DNA from 3 places in the Paenibacillus apii genome. Region 1 is predicted to be linked to each of the others. Evidence: riboswitches for the same ligand, from Rfam matches in the RefSeq annotation. Region 1 holds a riboswitch; each other region holds the start of a gene.
What was found. Region 1 has a riboswitch for cobalamin ahead of cobT (nicotinate-nucleotide--dimethylbenzimidazole phosphoribosyltransferase). Riboswitches for the same ligand answer to the same signal wherever they lie in the genome.
Positions count from the first base shown of each region.

Region 2: linked by a shared signal. The riboswitch ahead of metE (5-methyltetrahydropteroyltriglutamate--homocysteine S-methyltransferase) and the one ahead of cobT (nicotinate-nucleotide--dimethylbenzimidazole phosphoribosyltransferase) in region 1 are both predicted to bind cobalamin.
Region 3: linked by a shared signal. The riboswitch ahead of G5B47_RS21235 (S-layer homology domain-containing protein) and the one ahead of cobT (nicotinate-nucleotide--dimethylbenzimidazole phosphoribosyltransferase) in region 1 are both predicted to bind cobalamin.

Region 1 is NZ_JAAKGU010000004.1:387,854-393,222, forward strand. It holds gene G5B47_RS12040 (type 1 glutamine amidotransferase domain-containing protein) at 1-168, shown strand, start outside; gene G5B47_RS12045 (hypothetical protein) at 350-631, shown strand; gene G5B47_RS12050 (glutathione peroxidase) at 1,098-1,649, shown strand; gene G5B47_RS12055 (histidine phosphatase family protein) at 1,764-2,318, shown strand; cobalamin riboswitch at 2,348-2,552, shown strand; gene cobT (nicotinate-nucleotide--dimethylbenzimidazole phosphoribosyltransferase) at 2,689-3,783, shown strand; gene cobJ (precorrin-3B C(17)-methyltransferase) at 3,860-5,369, shown strand, end outside.
Region 2 is NZ_JAAKGU010000001.1:904,783-910,151, forward strand. It holds gene G5B47_RS04560 (DUF4349 domain-containing protein) at 1-952, opposite strand, end outside; gene G5B47_RS04565 (DUF1540 domain-containing protein) at 1,165-1,323, shown strand; gene metE (5-methyltetrahydropteroyltriglutamate--homocysteine S-methyltransferase) at 1,428-3,728, opposite strand; cobalamin riboswitch at 3,858-4,061, opposite strand; gene G5B47_RS04575 (undecaprenyl-diphosphate phosphatase) at 4,166-5,029, opposite strand; gene G5B47_RS04580 (serine/threonine protein kinase) at 5,243-5,369, shown strand, end outside.
Region 3 is NZ_JAAKGU010000012.1:122,916-128,284, reverse strand. It holds gene G5B47_RS21240 (GAP1-N2 domain-containing protein) at 1-1,344, shown strand, start outside; cobalamin riboswitch at 1,436-1,628, shown strand; gene G5B47_RS21235 (S-layer homology domain-containing protein) at 1,802-5,369, shown strand, end outside.

The sequences.
Region 1 (5,369 bases):
CAGCATCTTCCTTTCCTGCTGGAAAGCAAGATTCGCGATCTGGGAGCCATCTATGTGGCCGCTCCGAACTGGACTTCCCATTACGAGGTGGACGGCAACCTGATTACGGGCCAAAATCCACAGTCCACGCTGGCTGTAACCAAAGCCGTTATTGAACAGCTGGGTTAATCTGCTGAACCGGTCATCATTCAAGGAAGGCTTCTGATACACGGCCGGTGGAAAATGCAGGAGATTGCATAAAGAAATCTGCCGCATAAAAAAATCCGCTCCCGCGGGATATATCCCGGGGAAGCGGATTTTTTTCTTGTTAAACAGCGGATAGCGGCAGTTCAACCGTAAAGGAGGTCTTTTGAGTGATATCGCTCTTTTACCGGAATCGTACTTGTCGGGTGACGGCAGCGGCGAGGCGTATCTGGGCATATTCGATACGGCGGTCAGAATGGGCTGCGAGGTAGAGTGTCTGGGGTTTTCCTGCAAATCTGCAGGTTTGTCAGGTGATTTTCAGGTAGGAAGAAGTAAAACCTTCGATTGTGCACCTTTTAGAGCATGCGCGCCGTCAGGCGGGGAGTTCGAGGGAGAAATGCCTGCACGTTTGCAGGTATTGGGTCAGGGAGGAGGATTTCCACAGTAAAAGATGTACAACCGCAGGAATGTCCGCCGCAGCCGGAAGAGGCCGCTCTGCGAATTGCTGAAGACGTAATACTACTGTTCGATCATATGGGAAACCGTTCTGGAAGGAAGTATTTGGGGCGGCGCTAAGCCCGGAAGGGCCTGAACTTCACATTATGGACAGCTTCATTAACTATAACCCTGCTTTATATGCGGCCTAAATCCAGCTTCGGGCCGAAGCTTGAAGAGTCAGAGAAAGCTGAAGTGCTGGGAGTTGAGTTATATGTGTATGGTGCAAAAACGGAGGAACTAGGAACAGTAGAGCCGTCAAGTTTTAGTTTATTGGGATTGCTTGTGAAAGAGTCGTGATAGGCCCGAGCACCCTCGCTATATTAGTATAACCTATAACAATTATTCCTCTTATATATTAGACCAATAGATGTTCTAGCCGTATGATGTATCTATTAAGCCTGAGGAGGAATGATACGGTGTCGATTTATGATTTTCAAGTCAACTCAATTAACGGTAAGCTGTTCGAATTGTCAGCCTATCGCGGAAAAGTTCTCCTTATTGTCAATACTGCAAGCAGATGCAGCTATTCTCGTCAATTCGCCGGTCTACAGAGGCTTTACGAAAGTCACCGCGAGCAGGGATTCGAAATACTCGGTTTTCCTTGCAACCAATTCAACGAGAAAGAGCAGGGGAGCAACTCTGAAGTACAAGAATTTTGCGAGAGCAGCTTTGGAGTGACGTTCCCGTTGTTTGAGAAAATAGAGGTTAGAGGGCTATCTGCTCATCCTATATTTCAATATCTGACACAGCAAGCACCATTTTACGGTTTCGATACCCAGACTTCGGAGGGCCAATGGATGCAGGATTTCCTGCAGGAAAAGCATCCGGAAATATACGCCGGCGACGGGATCAAGTGGAACTTCTCGAAATTTTTGATCGATCGTAACGGATATGTAAAAGCTAGATTCGAAACGACGACGGAACCGGTTGACTTAGAGCCAGTTATCGAATCACTGCTGCAAAAATAATGGAAATCAAAGTATTTCCGATCCCCTGAATAGATATTGCCATGAGCAGCCTAACTCATCCAGGTATGCTGCTCTTTAGCGCAATATTACAGGCTTGGAAGGACGAGATTAGAAATGCCTCTTTATCTGATGCGCCATGGCGAGACCAATTGGAACAAGCAGGGGAGAATACAAGGGATACAGGATATCGGTCTGAATGAGCACGGGATCGGCCAGATTCAGGAAGCTTCCAGATGGCTACGAGAACGGATGAATGTTCATGCCGTTATTTCGAGCCCTTTGCGAAGAGCCTATGAGTCCGCCCATATTCTGGCATCCGTCTACGGACTTTCTGTTAAGGTTGACAGCCGATTCTCGGAACGCTGCTTTGGTGAACTGGAAGGCAAGACGCTGGAGAAAATCAGGTATGTATTCCAAATAGCCAATCCTGAGCTGATCCATTCTCCGATCTATGGGGTTGAAGCTGTGGAATCAATGCAAAGGCGGGTTTGCGAAGGAATTTGCAACCTGGAGGCTCCGGCGGGAAGAAATGTACTGCTAGTAACCCATGGCAGCATTATTCGGGTGATTACCGGACAAGCAGAAATCGTAGAGAACGGTACTGTAATCGAATTCACGGATACACTGAAAAACAGACTTATAGACTTCTCTTTAAATCTCAAGTTATAATAGACGTACTTTAAGCATATTTGTCTACAACAGCATATGAGAGAAAAGGTGAAACGCTGCGGCGTTTCTTAAAAGGGAAGACGGTGAAAATCCGTCGCGGTCCCGCCACTGTAAATGGAGAGCGAGCTTTAAGCCACTGTGTCAAATGGGAAGGCTTAAGCAACTTGGTCATCATGATCTCGTTTTTGCGTCTGATCCACAAGTCAGGAGACCTGCCTTTTTTCAACAGCACGACTGACCTACGAGGATAGGGAGGGGAGAACGCTTGTATTGCGGCGATTAACGGCACTTCTACGCTCTTTTGTGTGTAGGAGTGCTTTTTTGTTTCTCAATTCCTGTTACATAAGACTCCTAAATAAAAGAGAGGATTGTGATTTTCTTGGAAAAATTATTGCAGGTGCTAAATGAGATTGAACGGCTCAATATTGTATCGATGCATCAAATGAGAAGACGAGTCAACAACCTGACCAAGCCCTTGGGAAGTCTCGGCCGTTTGGAGGAAATCGCTGTAAGGCTTGCCGGTATCACTGGGAGTGCGCAGCCCCGTGTGGACAAAAAAGCGATTATCGTGATGTGCGGCGATCATGGGGTCGTCCAGGAAGGCGTCAGCGCCTATCCTCAGGAAGTTACAGGCCTTATGATGGCGAATTTTATTCGCCAAAGCGCTGCTGTTAATGTGCTCGCACAGCAAGCGGGAGCGGAGGTTCACGTTGTCGATATCGGAACGGTGCTGACGGACCTGCCGGAAGGCGTGGTTCGGCGGAAAGTCCGCCAAGGAACGGCTAATATGGCCAAAGGACCGGCAATGACCAAGGAAGAAGCGGTTGCTGCGATCCATGTCGGGATTAGTATGGCTTACGAGCTTGCTGATAAAGGAATCGAAGTGATCGGTTTAGGGGAAATGGGCATCGGCAACACGACTCCAAGCAGCGCCATGACGGCAGTGTTCACTGACCATCCAGCGGAACGGATCACCGGAAGAGGAACCGGCATCGATGACGAAGCGCTAGCCGCCAAAACGAAGGTAATCGAACGAGCAATACAGGTCAACCAGCCAAATCCGGGTGATGCTGTCGACGTGCTTGCTAAGGTAGGAGGGCTCGAAATCGCTGGACTGGCCGGTGTGATATTGGGAGCGGCGGTCCGCAAGGTTCCGGTGGTCATTGACGGGGTGATTACAGGCGCCGCGGCGCTTGCTGCCTGCCGGATCGAGCCCCGCTGTCGGGATTATTTATTCGCTTCCCATTTATCCGTTGAACCGGCGCACCGGATCGTTCTGGATGAGCTTGGGCTGAAGCCATTGCTGCATCTGGACATGCGCCTTGGAGAAGGGACAGGAGCAGCGTTGGTCCTGCCTGTAATCGAATCGGCCCTCCGATTGGTTGCGAAGATGGCCACATTTGAAGATCTCGGCATCCCGAGTCCGGCCCCCGAAGAAGATGAATTCGGCCTTGCGGTTCAGTGAGTCTATGAACTCGGCTTCTTCTAAGGAAAGCTTGGCGTTACGGGGATAGTTGTTTCATACAGAGGAGGCAGCACGAATGGAAGAGAAGAGAGGCAAACTGCTGGTGATCGGGTTTGGCCCGGGCGCTTTTGAACATATTACGGATCGTGCCCGCAGGGCAATCGAGGAAAGCGAAGTCATTATTGGCTACAACACCTATGTGGATTTGATCCGGGGCCTGCTGACCACACAGGAGATCGTAAGAACCGGCATGACGGAAGAAGTAAGCCGCGCTCAGGAAGCAGTACGGCAGGCGTATATGGGAAGAACGGTTGCAGTTATTTCCAGCGGCGACGCCGGTGTATACGGAATGGCCGGGCTGATTTATGAAGTGTTGATGGAAAAGAAATGGAATGCCGAGGAGGGAGTTGAAGTAGAGGTTATTCCCGGAATATCCTCGATCAACTCCTGTGCCGCTCTCCTTGGGGCGCCTATCATGCATGACGCCTGCACGATCAGCCTGAGCGATCATTTAACCCCCTGGGACACCATCGCCAAACGTGTGGAAGCCGCCGCCGCGGCAGATTTTGTAATCGCTCTGTACAATCCGCGAAGCGGAAGGCGTACGCGGCAGATTGCTGAGACTCAGCGGATTTTGCTGGGGCACCGTTCTCCGGACACGCCGGTGGGCCTCGTGAAGAGCGCTTACCGGGACCGGCAGCAGGTCGTGCTTACCACGCTCGCGGACATGCTGGAGCATGAAATAGGGATGCTCACCACGGTTATTATCGGTAATTCCTCGACGGTAGTATATGACGGCCTAATGATTACGCCAAGAGGCTACCAGCGGAAATATACACTGGACTCGGAAGAGCAGAGACTAAGGCCAAGCGAGCGTCTGCAAGTGGCAGCCGAGCCGTGGTCACTGAGTGCGAAGGAGCAGGCTGGAGAGAGCGGGGAAGTTAAGTCCGCCGAGCGTGATTTCCCGGCTTCCGCCTCTTACAGCAGCGCGAGTTCGTCCAGCCCGCTGAAAGCGGCGATGGAGGCGCTGCAAATTCTCGAGGCCAAAGGTATCGTCTCCGGTGGCGACGCGGGTTCCGCCCCGTCTGTCGCCTCGAACCCGTCCGCCCCGTCTGCCACCGGAAATCCGAACGCCCTTTTTGAGGTGGGAGTGGCGCCGGGCATAGCGAACAAGAAATTCACCGCTCATCAAATGACGCTGCTTGCGGAAATCGCAGGTGAACAGGGGGAAATGGAGTATACCCCGCATCACCAAATCATTCTGCGCATCCCCGGGGCCGATCCCGAGCGGGTCGTCGCGGAGCTGAAAGCGGCGAAGCTGCTCGTCTTCCCGGTTGGCGATGTTGCGCAGATTAAAGCCTGCGATTTCTGCAATTTGGAGAAAGACGGGTCCATCCCCGTTGCGGAAGAACTGAATCGCGTTATCGGCGGATTAAAAACGCCCAAGGAATTGAAAATCGGCTTTAACGGCTGCGGCATGGCCTGTTACGGGGCTGTGCTGGAGGATATCGGCATTGTATACCGCAAAGGGGCGTATGACTTGTTCCTGGGCGGCAAGACGATCGGGCGGAACGCCCATCCGGCGC
Region 2 (5,369 bases), on a different contig from region 1:
TGAATGCGGCGCCGATCAGCAGTGGAAGCGCTCCGGCCAGGAAGATAAAGAGCCACTGGAATGCCGTGGACAAGGCATTCAGTGTTCCGTGCAGTGCGTCCGCCGCTTTGCCAAACAGCGACCGGCGTTCTTCCAAGCGCTGATTGGCGGCGCTCTCATCCGTCTGGTACACTCGAAGCTCCACTGTAGAGTACAGCACGTTCTGGTCGATGTAGCGCATTCTGCCCTTGATCTGCTCGATGTTCTCCTGAATCTGTCCAAGCTCATTGGCGAAAGCCACCAGGTCGGAGGCTTTGGCAGCTTTTTTCATAAACTCGGTGTATTGGGCTTCCAGCAGTTGTTTCGCCTTGAGACGCGCTTCAAGATCGACATACTCTTCCGTAACGTCCTGGCCCTCAATGCTGCGCTGAAGCGACACATGCTTGATTTTCTCCAGATTGTCCATGAAGGAGGAGAACCCGGAAGCTGGCACCTTCACAACAAATGTGCCGCCATGCTCGGAATCGGACATGGTCTCGTTGAATCCGATAATATAGCCCCGGGAGAGATTGACCCAATTGCGCACCTCGGTCTGCGCTTTCTCATAATTTTCGACTTCCATGTTGAGATTGGCGTGGTAGATCAGCTTTTTGTTTAGACCGTCCGCCACATCGCCTGATGTGAATCCTCCGGGAGAGGCATTGCCCGTACGGTTCGCGGAATCGGTACTTGTCTGATTTCCGAACTGCTTTCCTTTCACTTGCGCGCCATCGGAAGATCCTCCGTTACCGGCCGTGATCGGAGCTTCTGCACTCGAAGAATTGGACTCGGCTGCTGTGCTGTCCATGCTTTCGGAATGTAAGGATTGTTTATCCTGATCGGCATGATCCTCGCTTCTTCCCGAACTGCAGCCAATCAGCGTCCCGGTCAGCAGCAGCAATGTTACAATGGTAAGCAATCCCCGCTTTATCATGACTCCCTCCTTTTTTTCTGTTCGTCCTTGGCGTTTGATTCCTAGACGATTCCATCCTCTGGAAGGTTGCAGAAGGCTGTATTTTTGTGACTGGGGAATAAACCGTCTCAAGATGATTTTTCTAAATTTTTAAATATTTTTGTTGCAATCCGGGAATGTGCGGGTATCTAACCAATAAGAACTTTTATTTTCATACAGGGAGGTAAATGCTCATGGCCAAAGATGTGCTGTGCGAAGTGAACACCTGTAGCCACTGGGAAAATGCAAACAAGTGCAACGCCGATTCGATTTTCGTCGCTTTCAACAAGGTGAAGGAAGCGACCCGCGCCGAAGAAACGGATTGTCAGACGTTCGAGAAGAAAACAGAGTAAGCTGGCTGCTCAAGCTGTTCTAACCTTTTGGATTTGAACAAGCCAAGAAAAAGAAAACACCGGGAGCCGTTTCCCGGTGTTTTTCTGCTTTTTTTATGCCCAAGTTACGGCTGGACCGCCCGCGCCTTCTTTCTCGCGTTGTCCGCGGCCGCCACCATATTCCGCAGCGACGCCTCCGTCTCGCTCCAGCCCCGCGTCTTCAGCCCACAGTCCGGATTGATCCAGAACTGCTCCGGGTGCAGCACCCGCAGTGCCCGCTCGATGCCGGTCTCCATTTCCTCTACGGACGGAACACGCGGACTATGGATGTCATATACGCCAAGGCCGATGCCCTTGTCATAATCCATTTGCTCAAAGCTCGCAATCAGCTCGCCATGGCTGCGCGACGTCTCGATGGAAATCACGTCCGCATCCATATCGGAGATGGAATCGATCATATCCCCAAATTCGCAATAGCACATATGCGTATGAATTTGCGTCGTATCCCGAACAAGGCTTGTGGAAATACGGAACGCTCTGACCGCCCATTCGAGATATTGCCTGCGGTCCTGTTCCTTGAGCGGGAGTCCTTCGCGCACCGCCGGCTCGTCTACCTGAATCATTTCCACGCCGGCGCTTTCCAGGGCCAGTATCTCCTGCCGCAGCGCAAGCGCAATCTGATTGGCCACCTGCTCCCGGCTCAGATCGTCGCGGACGAACGACCAGTTCAGAATCGTGACCGGCCCGGTGAGCATACCCTTGACCGGAAGCTTCGTCAAAGATTGCGCATAGACGCTTTCCTTGACGGTCATTGGCTCGGTGAAGGCGACGTCGGCGTAAATGACCGGCGGCTTGACGCAGCGGGAGCCGTAGGACTGCACCCAGCCGTTCCGGGTGAACAGGAAGCCGTCCAGCTTCTCGCCGAAGAACTCCACCATATCGGTGCGTTCGAATTCGCCATGCACCAGAACGTCCAGACCGATCTTCTCCTGCAGCGTGATGGATTCCGCGATCTGCTGCCGGATAAATTCATCATAGCGTTCCGGGCTCAGCTCGCCCTTGCGCCATTTCAGCCGCGCCTGCCGGACCTCCGGCGTTTGCGGAAAGCTCCCGATCGTCGTTGTCGGCAGCAGCGGCAGCCGCCACTTGTCCTGCTGGCGCTTGGCCCGTTCGGCGTAGACCGTGTTCCGCCGGTCCGTCAGCTCCTCCAGGCCGCGTTCAAGCTCCGCCACATCCGAGCGGTTTCGCTCCGGCAGCTTGCGGAAGGCATCCAGCGCTGCCTTCGCCCCGGCCCACTGCGCACCGGCCGCTTCCCTGCCTTCAAGCAGCGCGCGTTTCAGCAGTGCCAGCTCCGCCAGCTTCTCGTCGGCGAAGGCCAGCGCATTCCGCACCTCGGGCTTCAGCCGCTCCTCGCCCTGCACCGTCACGGGCACATGCAGCAGGCTGCTGGACGGCTGCAGAATCAGCTTGCCTTCCGGCACAAGCCGCTCCAGCCTTTCCGCCAGCGCCAGCTTCTCCTCCGGATCACAGCGCCAAATACCGCGCCCGTCGATCACACCGGCTCCAAGCGTCTTGTCCTCCGGCCAGCCCAGACGCTCGATCGCTTCGAGGTTGGCTCCGCCGTCGTGTACAAAATCAAGACCAAGCCCCTGCACCGGCAGCTTTAGCAGGGCTTCAAGCGGCTGCACCGACTCAAAGTATGTCTGCAGCATGATGCGAAGACCTGGAACCGCGGCATGAAGGGCGCCGTAGATATGGCCCAGCAGTTCGATATCCTCTTCCTGAAGTCCGGTCACGACAGCCGGCTCGTCGATTTGAACCCATGCCGCGCCCTCCCGCTCCAGTTCCTGCAGCAGCTGGACATAGACCGGCAGGAACCGCTCCGCCACGCTGCGGATTTCCGAAAGGGCAAACCCTTTGGAAAGCTTCAGAAACGTATATAGTCCGATGACGACAGGCTTGCCGTCGATGCCCGCCTGCGATTTGGCGAACCGGTACGCGGCCAGTGGTTTGTTCTCCGTCAGCACAGGCTGAATATCGCCGATCTCCGGCACGATGTAATGATAATTCGTATTGAACCATTTCGTCATTTCGCATGCCGCCGCCCGGGAGTTCCCGCGAGCCATGGCAAAATACAGATCCAGTCCGGCAGGCCCGCCTTCATACCGGTAGCGCGGAGGCACAATGCCGAACATAACCGCCGTATCCAGCACATGATCGTAATATGTGAAATCTCCAACGGGTATCAGGTCGATCCCCGCTTCCTGCTGCTTGCGCAGATTGCTGAGCTGAAATTGCTCCATTTCCGTCCGAAGCTGCTCTTCATTGATCTTTCCCGCCCAGTAGGCTTCCAGCGCTTTTTTCCATTCCCGGTTGGCTCCGATTCTCGGATATCCGAGATTGCTTGTTTTGGCATTCCTTGTCATCTCTTTCGTTCCTCCTCTATCTTCTGAACCTGCAAAAAAGGCGTCCTTCACCCCAGGAGCGCAGGGGGAAAGACGCCTACGTATTTCATTACGTTTGCGAACTTACACCTCCCTATCTCCCGTAGGTACAGCAGTGCGTCGAAACAGGCAGGTCTCCTGGCTGCGGCGTCATCGTCGTCAGCGGCCTTCCCGTCAAGCCCGGGCTGACAGTGGCATAAATGCTGATAGACTCTTCCGTTACAGTGGCGGGACCGCGTCGGCTTTGCACCGAGCTTCCCTTTTAAGCCTCCGGCCTTTTTCGGTCCGGTAAGCACCTGTTTCCGTTATTTAAGGTGAATTGTTGCTTGAATATTGAGTACACCATTTATGTTACGGCAAGACCCTGCGGCCCGCAATAGAAGATGGAGGCTCCAGTTATAGCAATACCTGATAACCGGTTAAAAGAAAATAATATAGACGATCGCTGCCAGCACAATGCGGTAGATGGCGAACGGCAGCAGCTTGATCCGGTTGATCAGCTTCAGGAAGAACCGCATCGACAGCAGCGCGAACACGAAGGCGCTGATAAATCCGGCAATAAAGAACGGCAGCGCGTCCAGCGTAAAATACTGCCAGTTCTTGAGCAGAGAGATGAAGCTGGCGCCCGCCATGATCGGAACCGCCATAATAAAGGTGAAATCGGCGGCGGCGCGGTGGCTCATGCCCAGAAGGACGCCTCCCGAAATCGTCGAGCCGGAACGCGAGAAGCCGGGCCACAGGGAGAAGCACTGAATCAGACCGACTGCAAGCGCCTGCCCGTATGTAATCTGGTCAACGGTCTGCACCTTAACACGCTTCGGTGCGAACAAATCCGCGCAGATCATAAATATGGCACCAATCACAAGACCGATCAGCACGGTTGACGTCGAGAAGAGGTACTCATCAATGTAATCCTCGAACAGCATGCCGGTAACACCCGCAGGGAGCAGCCCCGTCAATACCTGTCCTAGCTTTAGACGGCCTGACCCGGAGATTTGGGACGGTTGGCCGTCCGGAACCGGCTCAAGCGCCCCCCGGCTGAAGCGTTTCAGTCCCAGCAGATCGATGAAACGATTTCTGAAGATGACGACGACCGCGAGGATGGAGCCGAGCTGAATGACGACTTTGAACGTATTGGCCGTGTATTTTCCGAGAAATTCCTGGGATTTCAGCCACATGTCGTCGACAATAATCATGTGACCGGTAGAGGACACCGGAGCAAATTCGGTCAGGCCTTCCACCAGACCCAGAATAACGGCTTTGAGTATTGCGAGCAGATCCAAGCTTTCGCCTCCTTAAAAAAGATGTTTAAAGTTTTATTATAAGTAGCTTAAACATCACCGGCAATTTCTGAAACTTGCAAGCCCAATTTCCAGGAAAGAATACCTAACGCATGCATTTCGGCTCATCCTTGAGCACTTGCAGTACACCCAGGGAAATGTGTAATAATGTACAGAAAGATTACATTATAGCGGTATACGTTGGGAGGATGTTCATTGTTTGCACGCCTGCGTGCTTTTTTGTCTGCCTGGAGGGATTATCCCCGGGAAGAGGGAGATTGGATCGGTAAGCAGTACAAAGTGCTGTCCCGGATCGGCATGGGGAGCTACGGACTGGCATACC
Region 3 (5,369 bases), on a different contig from region 1:
TACGCCCTCGATATGGGCGAATGGGACCCGCCGCTTGACCTGCACAGCAGGCGGAAGGCGAATGTGCTGCGCACGGCGTACCGCTGGTTCGGGGAAGAGAACCCGGACGAGCATATTTTTGACGGCCTGTCTCCGCAGGAACTGGACGATGTGCAGCTTCTGGGACGGCGCTGGCTGAAAGAGAGCCCGGGAGCCGAGCCTTTCGCCCGCCTGCCGCTGGCCTTCTACCACAGCAGCACCCGCGAGGGAGGGCCGCTCGAGTATGATGCGCTGCTGGAGCATGTCCGGAGGAAGGGGGAAGGCGGCAAGGAAGAGGTCTACCGTTTTCTGGCCTGGTCGCAGGATAATCCGCTGTTCGCCATTTCCTCAAGGAAGTTCCAGCCGGGCTACCGGCGGGCGATTTTGAAGTATTTCGCCAGCCATGACCGCGAAGCGTTCAAGAGCCGCGAATTCCGAAAAACGTATATGGCCCCGGCGGGACCCGCGCTGCAAAACGTATATGGAGAGGCCCGGGCGCAGGCGGCCTCGCCGCTGGCGCAGTGGGTGCGCCGGCGCCGGTTTCAGCTGATGATCTTCGGCGCGGCCGTTATCGTTCTGCTGGTTGCAGGCGCCCTTGCGGCCCGCCTATTGAAGGGCGGCGGAGACGAAGCGGCTCCGGCCGCCTCGCCGCAGCCTTCGCCCACGCAGTCTGCGGCTGGCGCGGGCTATCTCGAAGCCGCCGCCTATCTTGAGCGCGGCGGGGGCGGGGGCTCGCTGCTGTTCGCCTTCGCCTCCCCGGACGCCTGCCGCGAATTTAATCCGGCGGAGATTGAGGTGGATGCCGGGACCGGCCAGGCTGAAGTATATAAAGTGGACAGCCTGGTCCATGGCTGCGGGCTGCCGGGATCGGCGAGCCCTTCGAATGCCGGGGCAGCAGCGGGTTCCGCCGGCACTGCCGGTTCGGGAACGGCGGCCGGAAGCGGAGGAACGGCCGGGAACGCCGGCAGCGGCCAAGGCCAGGCCGACACGGCGTCCGCCGATGAGAGCAAGGCCGCCGGGGATTCGCTCTCGGCCTCGGCCGGCCCGTCGGCGGCTATCGGCGGGACCGTTCCAGCAAGCTCGCCGTCGCCGTCGGGAGAGCCAGCCGCCGGGTCAAGCATTGCGGGCTCCAAGGCACCGGGTTCATCCGGCGGGAGCGGAGGATCTTCCGCTGTCGCACCTAACCAGGTGAAGGTAACGCTCGTTTCCGCCCCTAAGCTGACGGCCGGCAGCACGGTGAAAGCCGAAGACTACACGCTGGTCCTGATGGAAGCTCCGCAGGCGGCTCCATCCCCTTCGGCAAGCGCGAGTTCTCCGGCGGAATAGCGGAGAATTGACGCGTTCAATTTCATGGCTTAATGGCCTTTCATGTATGGACAACCCCTGTGATAACCGATATGATAAAGGTTGTCAAAATCGAATAACGTCTGAAAAAGGTGCGGGCATCACACGCCCGCTTAATAGGGAAGCCGGTTGGAATCCGGCGCGGTCCCGCCACTGTATATGCGGAGCGCTCCTCTGAATCAAGCCACTGTTCAAGGCGAACGGGAAGGCCAGAGGGGAGGCGATGAGGCATAAGCCAGGAGACCTGCCTTTTTTCAGCCAAGGTTCAGTGTCCTTCGGGGGGTGAGGGCATCTGGCATTTGCGCGCGGCCGATGCCGGGAGTGGCTTATACAGCATGGATTCCCGGCTCGTTTTTCCGAAAGACCGTCCCTCCGGGGCGGTCTTTTTTTATGGTTTCGGAAGACTCCCATAATACTCAAGAGAGAAAGAGGTTGAAGAATGAGCAGGATTTCTTCCAGAATTCTGGCGCTGGGAATGGCATTATTGATGATTTTTTCCTTGCTGGGCGTTTCCTTTGCACCGGCGGGGCATGCGCTTGCCGAGGCGGCGGATTCCCAGGGGGCGGGGACTGCAGATGCTGGAGCAGCAGCGGGTGCGGCTGAGGCCACCCCGTCTTCGCCGTCAATCGGCGTAACCGATGCCGTGTATTCCGCGGCCGAGTCCATTTTGAAGAAGGAGGTAGTCTCGGAATGGCAGGCGATCGGCTTGGCTCAAGCCGGTTACAAAGTGCCGGATTCCTACACTGCCGCACTTAAACAAAAGGTAGAGAAGGCGAAAGGAGTCTTTTCCGCCGTTACCGACTATGCCAGATACGCTTTGGCGGCTAAAGCGGTCGGAGAAGATCCTGCAAATATTGCAGGTTATAATCTGATCGAGCCGATCTACAGCAGCAGCGGCATCGCCGGACAAAGTCTGAACAACGCTGTCTATGGCTTGATCGCGCTGGATTCCGGCAGCTATACGGTGCCGTCCGATGCGAATTGGACCCGCGACAAGCTGGTTCAACACATTCTTTCCAGACAAAACGGTGACGGGGGCTTTGCCCTTACCAGCGGAGGCCTAAGCGAGCCCGACCTTACGGGTATGGCTCTGGTTGCCCTGGCTCCTTACAAGAGTGATCCGGCTGTTGCTACCGCCGGGCAAAGAGCGGTGCAGTGGCTGTCCGCTCAGCAGAATACGGCTCACGGAGGTTATGGAGAGAGCAGCGAGAGCGTCTCACAGGCCATTATCGGCCTGACGGCGTACGGTGTCAATCCGGCCGGCCAAGATTTCACCAAGAACGGCAGCAATCTGATCAGCCGTCTGATGAGCTTCCGTACGGCAGACGGGGGCTTTGCCCACCTGCTGTCCGGCGGCAGCGACGCTTTTGCCACGGAGCAGGCGCTGCAGGCGCTGACCGCGTACAACCTGTTCACAGCCGGCGGCGACAGCAATCTGTATGATTTTATTGCGAACCCTCCGGCGGCACGTCCGCTTGTCCGGGTGTCCGTAGCGATCGAAGGGCCGACGGCGTCCTTGGGCGAGGGCAGTGTATACGGCAGCAGCGCACTGGATGCGCTAAACAAGCTGGCGGAAGCCAAGGGAATTGCGGTTGTCAGCACATCAAGCCAATACGGCACTTATATCAGCGAAATAGCCGGTATCCAGCAGAAGAAATACGGCGGCTATGACGGCTGGATGTATATCGTTCAGCGCGGCGGGCAATGGGTCAGCGGTTACAGCGCCATTGACCAATTTGCGCTCCAGGACGGAGATCGACTCTACGTTTATTACGGCGATTTCGGCGTCACCCAGTTGGTCGATTCCGTATCGTTGTCGCCGGTTACACCGAAGGAAGGTAAAGCTCTTGAGGTAACGGTTCATAAAAAAACTTGGGACTTTAACGGAAATCCCATAGTCGCGGCGGCTGCCGGAGTTACCGTCTCCATCGGCGGCAAAACAGCCGCTACGAACGATCAGGGAGTCGCCTCATTCGGAACGGATCTGACGCCCGGAACACAGGCGCTCCAAATTACCGGCTACCAGGACAATGCCGCGCCGACAGTTGTGCGCTACACCGGGACGGTTACGGTTCTGCCGAAGGAAGTGCCGGTGTCTTTGGCAGTAGAAGGACCGCAGGGAACGATTATGGAAGGCTCCATAAACGGATCGGTAGCGCTTGAGGCTCTTCAAAGACTGGCCGATGCGAATCATACCGCGCTCGATATCACGCAATCTTCATTTGGAAGCTTTATCAGCGGTATCGGCGGAATCACCGGCGACATGAACAACTGGTGGTCATTTGTCGTTCAACGCGGGGGCGAATGGATTAATCCGAGCGTCGGATTAGGCGACTTTGAGCTTCAGGCTTCGGATAAGGTGCTGGTCTATTATGGAGGCTTCTCTACCCAGGTTGTCCGCACTGTGGAGCTGTCGCCTTCGCAGCCGCAGCCGGGGCAGGCTTTTACGGTTAAAGTCACTCAGGTTGGGTGGGTATGGAATAATAATACTTTCAACTCCGATCCTGTCACTTCACCAGCTTCTGGTGTGAAGGTAAGCATCGGAGGACAGACGGCAATAACGAATGAACAGGGTGTCGCTTCCTTCGGCGGCCTGTCCGCCGGCAGCTATACAATCGAAGTGACCGGTTATCAGGCGGGCGCAGCGCCAAGTGTGGTACGGTATACACAGCCGGCAGCCATTACCGCGCCTCCAGTAGTTTCCAAGGCAACCCTTTCCGTTGTCGGCGACAGCGTAAAAGGAACGATTCTGCCAAGCACCTCCGTTGAGCTTAGCGCCGGGGACAGTCCGTACAGTCTTCTTGTCCGCGCACTGGGCAGCAAAGTTAAATCGCGGCCAATTTCGGGAAGCGAATATGTCTATTTGATCGACGGTCTGGCCGAATTTGACCGGGGCGGCGAGAGCGGCTGGAAGTATTTCGTCAACGGAAACGAACCGCCTTTCAGCGCCGATAAGTATGTGTTGAAGGACGGAGACGATGTGCTGTGGAAGTATGTGACCTCTTTGACGGAAACATCTTCAGGCGGCCCTTCGGGTACAAAAGATCCGGCAGCTTCGGGTGTGTCGATCACTTCCGCCAATACGCTGCCGCTGAATCAGGTTGGCGCGACAACAGCGGTCAGCGGCACGCCGATGACTTCTGAGAAGTCCGCCGAGCTCGCCAAGACGCTGACTGCGAACAGTGTAGCCTTTGCGCAGCTGGCTACATCGGCGGGAGCTGCCTTGAAGGATGCGGCCGGCGAGGTGCAGCTGCAAATTCCGGCGGGAGCGGTGGAAGGTATCGCGATTACCATCGGCGTGCAGGAGCAGCCTTCGTCCCGGCCGGAGCTGGTATCGGGCATGTACGAGTTCACACCAAACGGAACGAAATTTGCCAAGCCTACGGATTTGTCCATCCAGATTCCCGTAGGGACGCGCAACCCGCAAAATCTGGCGCTGGCCTGGCTGGATGAAAAGACGAATCAATGGATTCCGGTTCCGGCCGTGCTGGATCTGTCGACGGGAACGATTACCGGCAAAGTAAGCCATTTTACCAAATATGCCGTAGTCGACCGCAGCAAATGGGAAGCAGCCGGAAATGAATTGAAAGCCGACATTTCGGCGGCGGCCAAATGGATTTTGTCGACGGGAGAGCTTAGCGATTGGCAGGCCTTCGGCCTGGTCCGCTCCGGTAACTCGCTTCCGGCGGGTTATCTGGAAAGCGTGCTGAAGCAAATTGCGGAGAGCAAGGGCGAATTCCGCAAGGTGACCGATTACGAGCGGCTGGCGCTGTCCATAACTGCCGCAGGCGGAGACCCGAGAAACGCGGCGGGCTATGACCTGATCGCCAAGATTTACAATAACGGGAACCTCACGAACCAGGGAAGCAACGGACCGATCTTTGCGCTTCTGGCGCTGGACAGCGGGAACTATTCCGTTCCGGCGAACGCGGCCTGGACCAGAGCCAAGCTGGTGAAGTGGATCGCGGATATCCAGAACACGGACGGAGGATTCCCGCTGACGGACA